DNA from 3 places in the Pseudocitrobacter faecalis genome. Region 3 is predicted to be linked to each of the others. Evidence: predicted binding sites of a transcription regulator. Region 3 holds the regulator's gene; each other region holds the start of a gene.
The links. Region 3 encodes Fur, which represses iron uptake genes when iron is present. Its sites were predicted from a motif close to ATAATAATGAGAACNACTATCAA; they were not measured.
Positions count from the first base shown of each region.

Region 1: efeU (iron uptake transporter permease EfeU) is a predicted target of Fur. The motif match lies at 2,701-2,723, and genes of this name have one in related genera.
Region 2: zupT (zinc transporter ZupT) is a predicted target of Fur. The motif match lies at 1,678-1,700, and genes of this name have one in related genera.

Region 1 is NZ_CBDDNJ010000002.1:2,456,457-2,460,721, reverse strand. Features, by position in the region: gene putA (trifunctional transcriptional regulator/proline dehydrogenase/L-glutamate gamma-semialdehyde dehydrogenase) at 1-540, opposite strand, end outside; gene putP (sodium/proline symporter PutP) at 1,019-2,527, shown strand; gene efeU (iron uptake transporter permease EfeU) at 2,774-3,607, shown strand; gene efeO (iron uptake system protein EfeO) at 3,643-4,265, shown strand, end outside.
Region 2 is NZ_CBDDNJ010000002.1:229,808-234,072, reverse strand. Features, by position in the region: gene ACOXYR_RS01775 (glutathionylspermidine synthase family protein) at 1-687, shown strand, start outside; gene ygiD (4,5-DOPA-extradiol-dioxygenase) at 724-1,512, opposite strand; gene zupT (zinc transporter ZupT) at 1,707-2,480, shown strand; gene ACOXYR_RS01760 (fimbrial protein) at 2,816-3,382, shown strand; gene ACOXYR_RS01755 (fimbria/pilus outer membrane usher protein) at 3,438-4,265, shown strand, end outside.
Region 3 is NZ_CBDDNJ010000002.1:2,988,101-2,992,365, forward strand. Features, by position in the region: gene ybfF (esterase) at 1-382, shown strand, start outside; gene ybfE (LexA regulated protein) at 512-805, shown strand; gene fldA (flavodoxin FldA) at 956-1,486, shown strand; gene fur (ferric iron uptake transcriptional regulator) at 1,768-2,220, shown strand; gene tcuR (tricarballylate utilization LysR family transcriptional regulator TcuR) at 2,348-3,274, shown strand; gene tcuA (FAD-dependent tricarballylate dehydrogenase TcuA) at 3,372-4,265, shown strand, end outside.

The DNA of each region.
Region 1 (4,265 bases), 530 kb from region 3:
TGTTGCTTTATCCGGGATACGCAGTAGCGCTTCGGCCAGACACATCAGGGCCACGCCTTCCTGAGAGGAGAGGGAGAACTCCTGCAGCAGGCTCTGAACCATACCCGCACGTCCGCTGGCGGTTTTCTGGTTACGCAGTTTTTCCGCCAGTTTCCAGGCCAATTGATGAGCCTGAGTGGCGATGTTCTCCGGTAAGCGCGCCTGCTCCAGCAGCATGGGCACCGCGTCGGTTTCGCTACGGCGGTAGGCGGCAGTAATGGCAGCACGGCTCACGGACTGCGGCAGGATCTGTTCGGCGAATTCGAGGAACGGCTGATGTGGCTCATCCTGGGCGGTGATGATTTCATCGCTTTCATTGGCGGCCCCGGCAAGCAGTGCCGGCAATTCCGGCAAGACTTCATCGTTTTCCAGTTTTTCCAGGTAATTAAAGATTGCCTGCTTAATTAACCAGTGTGGGGTGCGATCAATTCGTGTGGCCGCACTTTTAATTCGCTCGCGCGTGGCTTCATCCAGCTTAACACCCATGGTGGTGGTGCCCATGCCATCTACTCCTGTTGTTTTGTCGTCATATTTTCGGCGTAGCAAGAATATCCACTATGTTGCAACTTTGTGCAACCGTGTTAAATGTGACATCAATTACAACCTGAGAAATGAATTTATTGTTAAAAGAAAAACTGATGGTATGGAATGTAACCGATGTATCTGAAAGCTTGATTTTGAGGGCTGGTTAACAGTTCTAAAGGGTGCAACCCTAAAAAGCGTGAGGGAGTGCAACCTATAGGAAAATGGTATTACGACAGGGATGCATTCGATGTGAATGCAGTGTTAAATCATTTGTGAAAAATCTTCGCTTCCGTCAGGATACGGTCGCCTGAATAACAGAACAGGCCTTTACCTCGTTCCGGTAAGGGAATAACAACAAGTCGGGAAGTTGACGACGAATATACTCAAAACCATTCGAACTGCTTCAACGTAGAAGCCGCTTGACGGATGAAGAGTATAAATCTGGAGAGTTTTAATGAATATAAGCACACCGATGCTGGTGACTTTTTTTGTCTACATCTTTGGCATGATATTAATTGGGTTTTTCGCCTGGCGATCGACGAAAAACTTCGATGATTACATCCTTGGGGGACGGAGTCTTGGGCCATTCGTGACCGCGCTTTCTGCGGGTGCGTCGGATATGAGCGGCTGGCTGCTGATGGGCCTGCCTGGCGCAATCTTTCTCGCCGGTATCTCGGAAAGCTGGATTGCTATCGGCCTGACCGTGGGCGCATGGATCAACTGGAAGCTGGTGGCGGGGCGTTTACGTGTACACACGGAAGCCAACAATAATGCGCTGACGCTGCCGGATTACTTTACCGGGCGTTTTGACGATAAGAGCCGCGTGCTGCGTATTATCTCTGCGCTGGTGATCCTGCTGTTCTTCACCATTTATTGTGCGTCTGGCATTGTGGCCGGGGCGCGTCTGTTCGAAAGCACCTTCGGCATGAGTTATGAAACGGCGCTGTGGGCCGGTGCTGCCGCCACCATTATTTACACCTTTATCGGTGGTTTCCTCGCGGTGAGCTGGACAGATACCGTGCAGGCCAGCCTGATGATTTTCGCGCTGATCCTGACGCCGGTAATGGTTATTCTCGCCGTAGGTGGCCTGGATGATTCGATGGCGGTTATTAAGCAAAAGAGCATTGAGAATATCGATATGCTCAAAGGGCTGAACTTCGTCGCCATTATCTCCCTGATGGGCTGGGGTCTCGGTTACTTCGGGCAGCCGCACATTCTGGCGCGTTTCATGGCGGCAGATTCCCACCACAGCATCGTGCATGCGCGTCGTATCAGTATGACCTGGATGATCCTGTGCCTGGCGGGTGCGGTCGCGGTCGGTTTCTTCGGCATTGCTTACTTCCAGAATAACCCGGCAGTCGCGGGCCCGGTAAGCCAGAACGCCGAACGCGTGTTTATTGAACTGGCGCAAATCCTGTTCAACCCGTGGATTGCCGGCATTCTGCTTTCTGCGATCCTGGCGGCGGTGATGTCTACCCTGAGCTGCCAGCTGCTGGTGTGCTCCAGCGCGATTACTGAAGATCTGTACAAAGCGTTTCTGCGTAAAAACGCCAGCCAGAAAGAGCTGGTGTGGGTCGGGCGTGTCATGGTGCTGGTGGTCGCACTGGTGGCGATTGCACTGGCGGCAAACCCGGAAAACCGCGTGCTTGGTCTGGTAAGTTACGCGTGGGCAGGCTTTGGTGCGGCATTCGGGCCGGTCGTGCTGTTCTCGGTAATGTGGTCACGCATGACACGTAACGGCGCGCTGGCAGGGATGATTATTGGTGCGGTGACCGTGATCGTCTGGAAACATTTCGAGCTGCTCGGCCTGTACGAAATCATTCCGGGCTTTATCTTCGGTAGCCTGGGCATTGTTATCTTCAGCCTGCTGGATAAAGCACCGTCTGCGGAAATGCGTAAACGCTTCGAAGAAGCAGACGCACATTACCATTCTGCACCGCCGTCACGTTTACAGGCGGAGTAAAAATCTTGCCGGATGCGCGGCGTTTATCCGGCCTACAGGGGAATGTGTAGGCCGGATAAGGCGTTAGCCGCATCCGGCATTTTATCCTGCGAATTTTCCCGCCTTTCCCGCTTCCAGCTTTTACATTTGCTTATCATTTCCAACATATTTCACTTGTATTTCGTCTTTGCGTAATGATAATCGCTATCACTAACATTTACTTTTCTTTGCATCTTTTGACTGCGATTCACATTTAAGGACGTTCGCATGTTTGTGCCTTTTCTGATTATGCTGCGCGAAGGGTTAGAAGCCGCGCTGATTGTTAGCCTTATCGCCAGCTATTTGAAACGCACACAGCGTGGCGGTCTGATAGGCGTGATGTGGATTGGCGTTTTTCTGGCCGCGGCGCTCTGTCTTGGGCTGGGCCTCTTTATCAATGAAACCACCGGCGAATTTCCGCAAAAAGAGCAGGAGCTGTTTGAAGGTATCGTGGCGGTCATCGCGGTGATCATCCTGACCTGGATGGTGTTCTGGATGCGCAAAGTCTCCCGCAACGTAAAACAGCAACTGGAGCAGGCGGTGGATAACGCGCTGGCGCGCGGCAATCACCACGGCTGGGCGCTGGTGATGATGGTTTTTTTCGCCGTGGCGCGTGAGGGGCTGGAGTCGGTTTTCTTCCTGTTGGCGGCATTCCAGCAGGATCTCGGTATCTGGCCACCGCTTGGGGCAGTCCTTGGGCTGGCGACCGCCGTTGTGCTGGGTTTCCTGCTCTACTGGGGCGGCATTCGTCTGAATCTCGGCGCGTTCTTCAAATGGACTAGCTTGTTTATTCTGCTGGTCGCTGCGGGGCTTGCCGCCGGGGCGATTCGCGCGTTCCACGAAGCCGGGCTGTGGAACCACTTCCAGGATGTCGCGTTTGATTTCAGCGGCACGCTGACCACCCACTCGCTGTTTGGTACGTTAATGGAAGGCATTTTTGGCTATCAGGAAGCGCCAAGCGTCAGCGAAGTGACCGTCTGGTTACTCTATTTACTGCCTGCCCTGGCGCTTTTTTTCTGGCCGGCGCGAGCGCCAAACGCGGCATCACGTATCGCCCCCTGAGGCGAATAGCTTTTACTCATTGAAAGGGATGGATCATGACCACTATTTTTCGCCGTAGCGTGCTCGCTGCACTGTGCTCCTTCGCGTTTTCTGCGCAGGCTGCCGATATTCCGAAGGTCAATGTCACGGTAAACGATAAGCAGTGTGAGCCGATGACGCTCACCGTTAATGCGGGCAAAACACAGTTTATCATTCAGAACCACAGCCAGAAGGCGCTGGAGTGGGAGATCCTCAAGGGTGTAATGGTGGTGGAAGAGCGTGAAAATATCGCGCCAGGCTTTACGCAGAAGATGACCGCCAATCTGCAACCGGGTGAATATGAGATGACTTGTGGTCTGCTGACCAATCCGAAAGGCAAGCTGATTGTAAAAGGTGAAGCCACAAAGGATGCGGCGAAAGCGGATGCGGTTTTGAGCCTGGGCGAGGCGATCACCGCGTATAAAACCTACGTCACTACACAAACGGCAGATCTGGTCAAAGCCACCAAAGCCTTTACTGATGCGGTGAAAGCGGGGGATATCGAAAAAGCGAAATCCCTGTACGCACCTACGCGTCAGTATTACGAACGTATTGAACCGATTGCTGAGCTGTTCTCTGACCTCGACGGCAGCATTGATGCCCGTGAAGATGATTATGAGCAGAAAGCCGCTGACCCGAA
Region 2 (4,265 bases), 2.8 Mb from region 3:
ATCGCGCGCTTCACCGAACTGCGTGAGCAGCACGGTTTTCAGCTACTTCACCTGACCTGCTGTCGCGATACCGTGGAAGATCGCGGAACTGTGCAATATCTGCAGGACTGCGCGGCAGAAGCGGAAATGGCCACCGAATTCCTTTATATCGACGATATTGGCCTGGGTGAAAAAGGTCAGTTTACCGATCTTCAGGATCAGGTTATCGGCAATCTCTTCAAGCTCTATCCGTGGGAGTACATGCTGCGCGAGATGTTTTCAACCAAGCTGGAAGACGCGGGTGTACGCTGGCTAGAACCGGCATGGAAGAGCATAATTTCCAACAAAGCGCTGCTGCCGCTGCTGTGGGAAATGTTCCCGGATCACCCGAATTTGCTGCCCGCTTATTTTGCCGAAGACGATCATCCGCAAATGGACAAATATGTGGTGAAACCGATCTTCTCACGCGAAGGCGCTAACATCTCGATCATTGAGAACGGCAAAACGCTGGAAGAAGTTGACGGCCCTTATGGCGAAGAAGGCATGATCGTGCAGCAGTTCCATCCGCTGCCGAAATTTGGCGACAGCTATACGCTGATTGGCAGCTGGCTTATCAACGATCAACCCGCGGGGATCGGCATTCGCGAAGACCGGGCGCTGATCACCCAGGATCTTTCCCGCTTCTATCCGCATATTTTTGTCGAGTAAGACTCCTGAAGCCCGGCGACGCCGGGCTTTTTTCTGCTATCCGATCTGCACCGACAGCATACTTAAGCTTCCCATTTCCAGCCCGTCCACCGGGATCGAAATCGGCTCTTCGCCATCCCATGCGCCCAAAACATACAGCAGAGGCAGGAAATGATCCGGCGTCGGATTCGATAACGCGCCCCCTTCGTGCTCCAGATAATTCACCAGCGGATGCGCAGCCACTGGCCCTTTCCAGCTCAGATTCGCTTTCACATACTCATTAAAGGATGATGCCCACGGATATGGCGTGCCATCACCATGCCATTTGGCGGTTCGCAGGTTATGCACCACGTTGCCGCTGGCCACCAGCATAATCCCCTCATCGCGCAGACTGGCAAGCTTACGCCCCATCTCCATATGCCACGCCGCCGGTTTAGTGCTGTCGATACTCAACTGTACCATCGGAATGTCTGCATTCGGGTACATTTTGATCAGCACGCCCCACGAGCCATGGTCAAAGCCCCACGCTTCGTTATCCAGCGTGACAGGTACCGGCGACAGTAACTCGACCAGCCTCTGCGCCAGCGCCGGAGACCCCGGTGCCGGATAATGAATGTCATACAGCGCCTGCGGGAAGCCGCCAAAATCATGGATCGTTTTCGGTGTTTCCATAGCCGTCACGCCGGTGCCACGGGTGAACCAGTGAGCTGAAATCACCACAATCGCTTGTGGACGGGGCAATGTCTCGCCCAGATGCTGCCAGGTACGGGTATAGATGTTGTCCTCCAGCACGTTCATTGGGCTGCCGTGACCTAAAAACAACGCTGGCATTCGGGTACGAGACATGATGTTATCCTTTGTAGAGGTATTTTCTGATAGCAACACCTTAACCTGGAATTCTGGAGGAGGAACTCAGATAACCATGATGAAGATCTTCAGAAATTTTGAATGTAAGGTGACGTAAAGAAGCAATGCGCCTCTCGTAATGGATGACAATCTCTAATAATATAAATGATAATCATTATCATAAGGAGTGAGCGATGTCAGTCCCTCTTATTCTGACGTTGTTAGCAGGTGCCGCCACGTTTATTGGCGCAGTTCTGGGTGTTATTGGTCAAAAACCCTCTAACCGCGTTCTGGCCTTTTCCCTTGGCTTCGCGGCAGGCATTATGCTGCTGATTTCACTGATGGAGATGCTTCCTGCCGCACTGGATGCCGAAGGAATGTCCCCTGTTCTGGGCTACGGCATGTTTGTCGTCGGGCTACTTGGCTATTTTGCGCTCGACCGCATGTTGCCGCACGCACATCCGCAGGATCTGGTTCCCGCTGATGTTAAGCCTCTTCCACCCAATCTTCGACGTACCGCAATCCTGCTGACGCTTGGGATTAGCCTGCACAATTTTCCTGAAGGCATCGCGACGTTTGTCACGGCAAGCAGCAACCTGGAGCTGGGGTTCGGCATCGCCTTCGCCGTGGCATTACACAATATTCCTGAAGGGTTAGCGGTTTCCGGGCCGATCTACGCAGCTACAGGCTCAAAACGCAAGGCCGTATTCTGGGCTGGCATCTCCGGCATGGCGGAAATTCTTGGCGGCGTACTGGCATGGTTGATCCTGGGTAGCCTGGTGTCGCCGGTGGTGATGGCAGCGATTATGGCGGCAGTGGCTGGTATTATGGTCGCCCTCTCCGTCGATGAACTGATGCCGCTGGCAAAAGAGATAGACCCCAATAATAACCCCAGCTATGGCGTGCTGTGCGGCATGTCGGTGATGGGGCTCAGTTTGGTTCTGTTACAATCGATTGGGTTAGGTTAAATGGTTTACGCCGTATGGCTGGCAGCAGTACGGCGTATAGCTCATCCGATAGCATTACAATTTGAGACTAAATATATTCCTAAAAAAAACATATAGATCATTGATTATTATGATATCTAACCCTATTGTTCACCCGGCTTAATATTGCATAAAAATCAAAACACAATCACCGCATCAATAATTAAATTAAACAATATTATTCTGAGCAAATTATTTAACTTCAACTGCCGATTGATTGTAATTTAACTAAAACCACCATTACTTCCCTTCAGATATAATCCGACTTTATATTATTCAAAAATAACGTTTGCATTTAATTTCAAAGGATATATCACATGAATTCAGGAAAGAAAACGCTGCTGGCGTTAGCCATTTCTGTACTCGCCTCAGGGTATGCCCTGGCAGATGATATTGATGGCGGTGGCGGCAAAATCACCTTTACCGGGCTGGTCATCAGCGCGCCGTGCTCTATTAAAGCTGACGATATCGATAAAAAAGTCGATCTCGGTGAAGTGACGGATACCTTCATTAACGCCAATACCCACTCTGAAGCCAAAGATTCAAGCATTACGCTGGAGAACTGCGCACTGCCCAGCTCTGATGATGGTAAGGGCCAACCCCTTTCTAAAGTGAAAGTGACCTTCACCAGCAGTAACGTTGTCGCCAGCAATCCGGGTCTGCTCAGTAACACCTTTGCTGGCGGCGCAAGCAATGTCGGCGTTCGCTTAATGGATTCCACTGGTGCGAATATTACTCTGGGTACCGCAAAAGAACTCGCGCTGAACCCAGACTCTGCGACCCAAATCCTGCCGTTTCAGGCCTGGATGGAAAAAATTGGCGCGAATACTGTCACCGCTGGCGGCGTAACCGCCACCGCAAACTACACGTTAATCTATAACTAAGAACATCGGTGGCCATGATGGCCACCCGTTCTTCCTTCTTTGCATATGCCCGGGTATGGATACCATGGATAATTGCAAGCTTCTCGCCGCTGGCTGTGGGTTATTACTGACACTCCCCGTCCATGCTGTGGAATTTAATTTAAACGTGCTGGATAAATCCATGCGCGATGGCGTTGATTTTTCTCAATTCAAAGATAAATCTGCCATCGCTGCGGGAGATTATTTTGTTTCCGTCACGGTGAATAAAAACCTTATTTCTTCTGGCCGTCAGCTTAGCTGGAAAAAACAGAAAGAAACCGTAGCGGTTTGCATTCCTGTCGATCTCGCTGACCAGTTAGGGTTAAAAGAAGATATCCGTAATACGTTTGCGATTAAGGACAATTGCCTCGATTTCACTACACAACCCGATATCACATTCAAACTGGACAGAGCGACCCAGAATCTGGACATCGTGATTCCTCAGGCTATGCTCGCGTGGCGCTCCGATACGTGGATGCCGCCTGCAACGTGGGATAACGGAGTCGCAGGCCTGCTGCTGGACTACAACTTATTTGCCAGCACCTATCGCCCAAATCACGGTGAGCACAGTGAAAATTATAATAGCTATGGCACCGCCGGGGCGAATCTCGGCGCATGGCGCTTACGTAGCGACTATCAAATCAGCCAAACGCAGAGTAGTGGCAGCGCGCAAACCACACGTAGCATCTCCAGAACCTATCTGTTTCGCCCGCTCCCCTCGCTGGGCGCTAAGTTAACCCTCGGCGAAACTGACTTCAGTTCGAATATTTTTGACGCCTTCTCCTATAATGGTGCGGCTATCGCCAGCGACGATCGTATGTTGCCCTGGGAACTACGCGGCTACGCGCCGCAAATCAGCGGCATC
Region 3 (4,265 bases):
TGCGGCGATTAACGCCGTCACCCGCGCGGGCGTCTCCTCACGCCAGCAGGCCGCAACCGTCATGCGCGAATTTTTAGCCGAAGAAGGCGTGATTCAGTTTCTGCTGAAGTCATTTGTTGACGGCGAGTGGCGCTTTAATGTGCCGGTGCTGTGGGATCAATACCCGCACATCGTCGGCTGGGAGACGATTCCGGCGTGGGATCAGCCGGCACTGTTTATTCCCGGGGGGAATTCGCCTTACGTTACCGAAGCTTACCGTGACGACCTGCTCTCGCAATTTCCGCAGGCGCGTGCACATGTTATCGCTGGTGCCGGTCACTGGGTGCATGCTGAAAAACCGGACGCGGTACTGCGCGCCATCCGCCGTTATTTAGCAGACTGATTAAAAACTCAACGACCGCGCGCCATTATGGCCGTGGTCGTTGGCGTGTCGGTTGCACTGATGTATGATTGCGCGCTGTCTGCACCGGGCGTTTCCCGGTAGCTTGTTTCCCCGAAGTCACTCTGAATCATGGCAAAAGAACAAACGGACCGCACGACAATTGATTTGTTCGCAAATGAGCGTCGGCCGGGAAGACCCAAAACCAATCCGCTTTCGCGTGACGAACAGCTGCGCATCAATAAGCGTAATCAATTAAAACGCGATAAAGTTCGCGGTCTGAAGCGCGTCGAACTGAAACTCAATAACGACGCGGTAGATGCCCTGAACGAACTGGCAACCGCGCGCGATATGAGTCGCAGCGAGCTTATCGAAGAGATTCTGATGAGCCAGTTAGCCGTGCTCCGCGCGCAGGAAAAGCTCTGAAAATTACGTAAAATCCCGCTTTCATGTAGCAGAGTGTGCAGTCCGGTACGATTGCTGATTCCGCACCCTTCTCTGTTCTGCTATGATTGCCCTTATCTGTGGGCAATACGCCACCACCATATCATTAAGTTTCAAGAGGTTATTTAACTCATGGCAATCGTTGGCATTTTCTTTGGTAGCGACACCGGCAATACCGAAAATATTGCAAAAATGATTCAGAAACAGCTTGGTAAAGACGTTGCCGACGTGCATGACATTGCCAAGAGCAGCAAAGAAGACCTGGCTGCATTCGACATTCTGCTGTTAGGTATTCCGACCTGGTATTACGGTGAAGCCCAGTGCGACTGGGACGATTTCTTCCCGACTCTGGAAGAAATTGATTTCAATGACAAACTTGTTGCACTGTTCGGCTGCGGCGACCAGGAAGACTACGCGGAATACTTCTGTGATGCGCTGGGTACTATCCGCGACATCATTGAACCGCGCGGTGCGACCATCGTCGGCCACTGGCCAACGGCCGGTTACCACTTCGAAGCCTCTAAAGGCCTGGCCGATGACAATCACTTCGTGGGTCTGGCTATCGATGAAGACCGTCAGCCGGAACTGACCGCTGAACGTGTAGAAAAATGGGTTAAACAGATTTCTGAAGAGCTGCATCTGGAAGAGATTAAAAACGCCTGATGTTTAATGCGGCGTGATTGTTAAATCGCGCCGCATTAATAGGTAGAAGCAATCAAAATAATAGCTACAATTTTTTAACTTTTGAGCGTAAATCTGTACAATATCTTCTGAATTTAGCGAGTTTGCAGGTCAAGCCTCGTTTTCGATATCTTTATTCGCCCAGGTCTTGCTGTTTTCATTTAGAAGGCGTCATTCTATAATGAGACGCATTACACTCGGTGCACTCTCTGTGTTACTTCCGCGTTTGGAAGTCAATCGTTTAGCAACAGGACAGATTCCGCATGACTGACAACAATACCGCATTAAAGAAGGCTGGCCTGAAAGTCACACTTCCCCGGTTAAAAATCCTGGAAGTGCTTCAGGAACCAGACAATCACCATGTCAGTGCGGAAGACTTATACAAACGCCTGATCGACATGGGTGAAGAGATTGGTCTGGCGACCGTCTATCGCGTTCTCAATCAGTTTGATGACGCTGGCATCGTTACACGCCATAATTTTGAAGGTGGCAAGTCCGTTTTCGAACTGACTCAGCAACACCATCACGATCACCTCATTTGCCTCGACTGCGGCAAAGTTATCGAATTCAGCGATGATTCCATCGAAGCCCGCCAGCGTGAAATCGCTGCGAAACACGGGATCCGCTTAACCAACCACAGCCTGTACCTGTATGGTCACTGCGCTGAAGGTGACTGCCGCGAAGATGAACACGCGCACGATGGCGTAGAGAAGTAATTATCTTCAGGATTCTGTAAAGCCAACCTTCGGGTTGGCTTTTTTATTGGTGTGTACTTCCTTTTTCTCACTTCCCTCTCCGCTAATGTTGCTTTAATGTAAAATCCCCCACCTTTTGGAGAGTGAGATGGAGCTTCGCCAGTTACGCTATTTTGTCCGCATTGTCGAAACCGGCAGCATGGGTAGTGCGGCCCTCGATCTGAATATTGGCGTTTCGGCACTTAGCCAGCAGATGACCCGACTGGAAAACGATCTCGCCATTCGTCTGTTGCAGCGGACGTCACGCGGTGTGACGCCGACCCATGCGGGTTTAGCTTTTTTCTCACAGGCACAACTGGCTATCCGCCATGCCGATGATGCGATTCTCGCCGCCAGAGAAGCACGCCTTTCCGGACACGTCAGCGTAGGCATGGCACCCAGTACCGCCTCTATTCTCGGTATCCCCTTCATGAAAGCCATGCGTGAAAGCTACCCCGACGTGCGTCTGCATGTTGTCGAAAGCCTTTCCGGCAATCTGGAGCGAATGATAAATACCCGTCAGATTGATTTAGCCATTGTCTTTCAAAAGGAAAAAATCGTTCGCTGGAGCGCCAGGCCTATCCTGGAAGAGCGACTGTTTCTCATTGCCCACCATACCCTGCTTGATAACATTGCCGATGACACGCTATCACCGATACAGCTGTCTGGTATCCCCCTCATTATGCCGAGCCTGGGCCACGGACTGCGTGGGAGATTAGAAACAATGGCCAGGGAACACGCCATACATCTTGATATCGTCTCAGAGATTGATGGTCTTGCCTTGTTAATGCAGGCCGTGCGAAACGGTCTGGGGGCCACGCTTCAGCCTGGCGCTGCCGTTTCGCATCTTGATAATGAAGTCTTGAGAGTGATCCCGATCCACAATCCTATACTTAGCCGCCCCAACTTTCTGGTCAGTTTATCGGATAATGAATTGACCCCCGCAGGCCTTGCCACCCGCGTCGTACTCACCAAAGTCATGCGTGAACTCGTTCAGGAAGGAGAGTGGCCGGGCGCAACGCTTTACCTTAACTAAACCCCTGTTTAGCAACCCAGCATAGCGCTCTTGCAAATTAGCCATGTACATTTCAATTACAAATTTAACAAAAAGTTAAAGTGTAATGAGGTTGAAGATGGTTGATGTTCTGGTGATCGGCGGCGGAAATGCCGCCTTATGCGCCGCCCTGACGGCTCGCGAAGCGGGTGCTTCGGTGCTCATGCTGGAAGCGGCACCCCGCCAGTGGCGCGGAGGAAATTCGCAACACACGCGTAATTTACGCTGCATGCATGACGCGCCACAGGACGTTCTGGTAGAGAGCTATCCCGAAGAGGAATTCTGGCAAGATCTGCTTCGCGTCACGGAAGGTAACACCAACGAAGCGTTGGCCCGACTGGTGATCCGTACGTCATCCGAATGCCGCGACTGGATGCGTCGGCATGGCGTTAACTTTCAGCCGCCCCTTTCCGGCGCGTTGCACGTCGCCCGCACGAATGCCTTTTTCATGGGCGGAGGCAAAGCCCTCGTCAACGCCTACTATCGCAGCGCCGAAAATCTGGGCGTGGAAATACGTTATGACACGCCTGTGCAGGCTCTGGAGCTTCAGGACGGAGAATTCGTTGCCGCACTGGCAGGAGACGAGCGAATTGAAGCCAGATCTTGCGTGCTTGCCGCTGGAGGTTTTGAATCCAATCGCGAATGGCTGCGCGAAGCATGGGGGGAAAACGCGCGAGGAGAATGGCCTGCCGACAACTTTCTGATCCGCGGGACACGGTTTAACCAGGGTGTACTGCTCAAATTTATGATGGATAGCGGCGCGGATATCATCGGCGATCCCTCCCAATCCCACTGCGTAGCGATTGATGCCCGTGCGCCACTTTACGACGGCGGCATTTGTACGCGTGTTGATTGTGTATCGTTGGGCATCGTCGTCAGCCGCGACGCGCAACGTTTCTATGACGAGGGTGAAGATTTCTGGCCGAAACGTTATGCCATTTGGGGGCGTCTGGTCGCTCAACAGCCTGGGCAG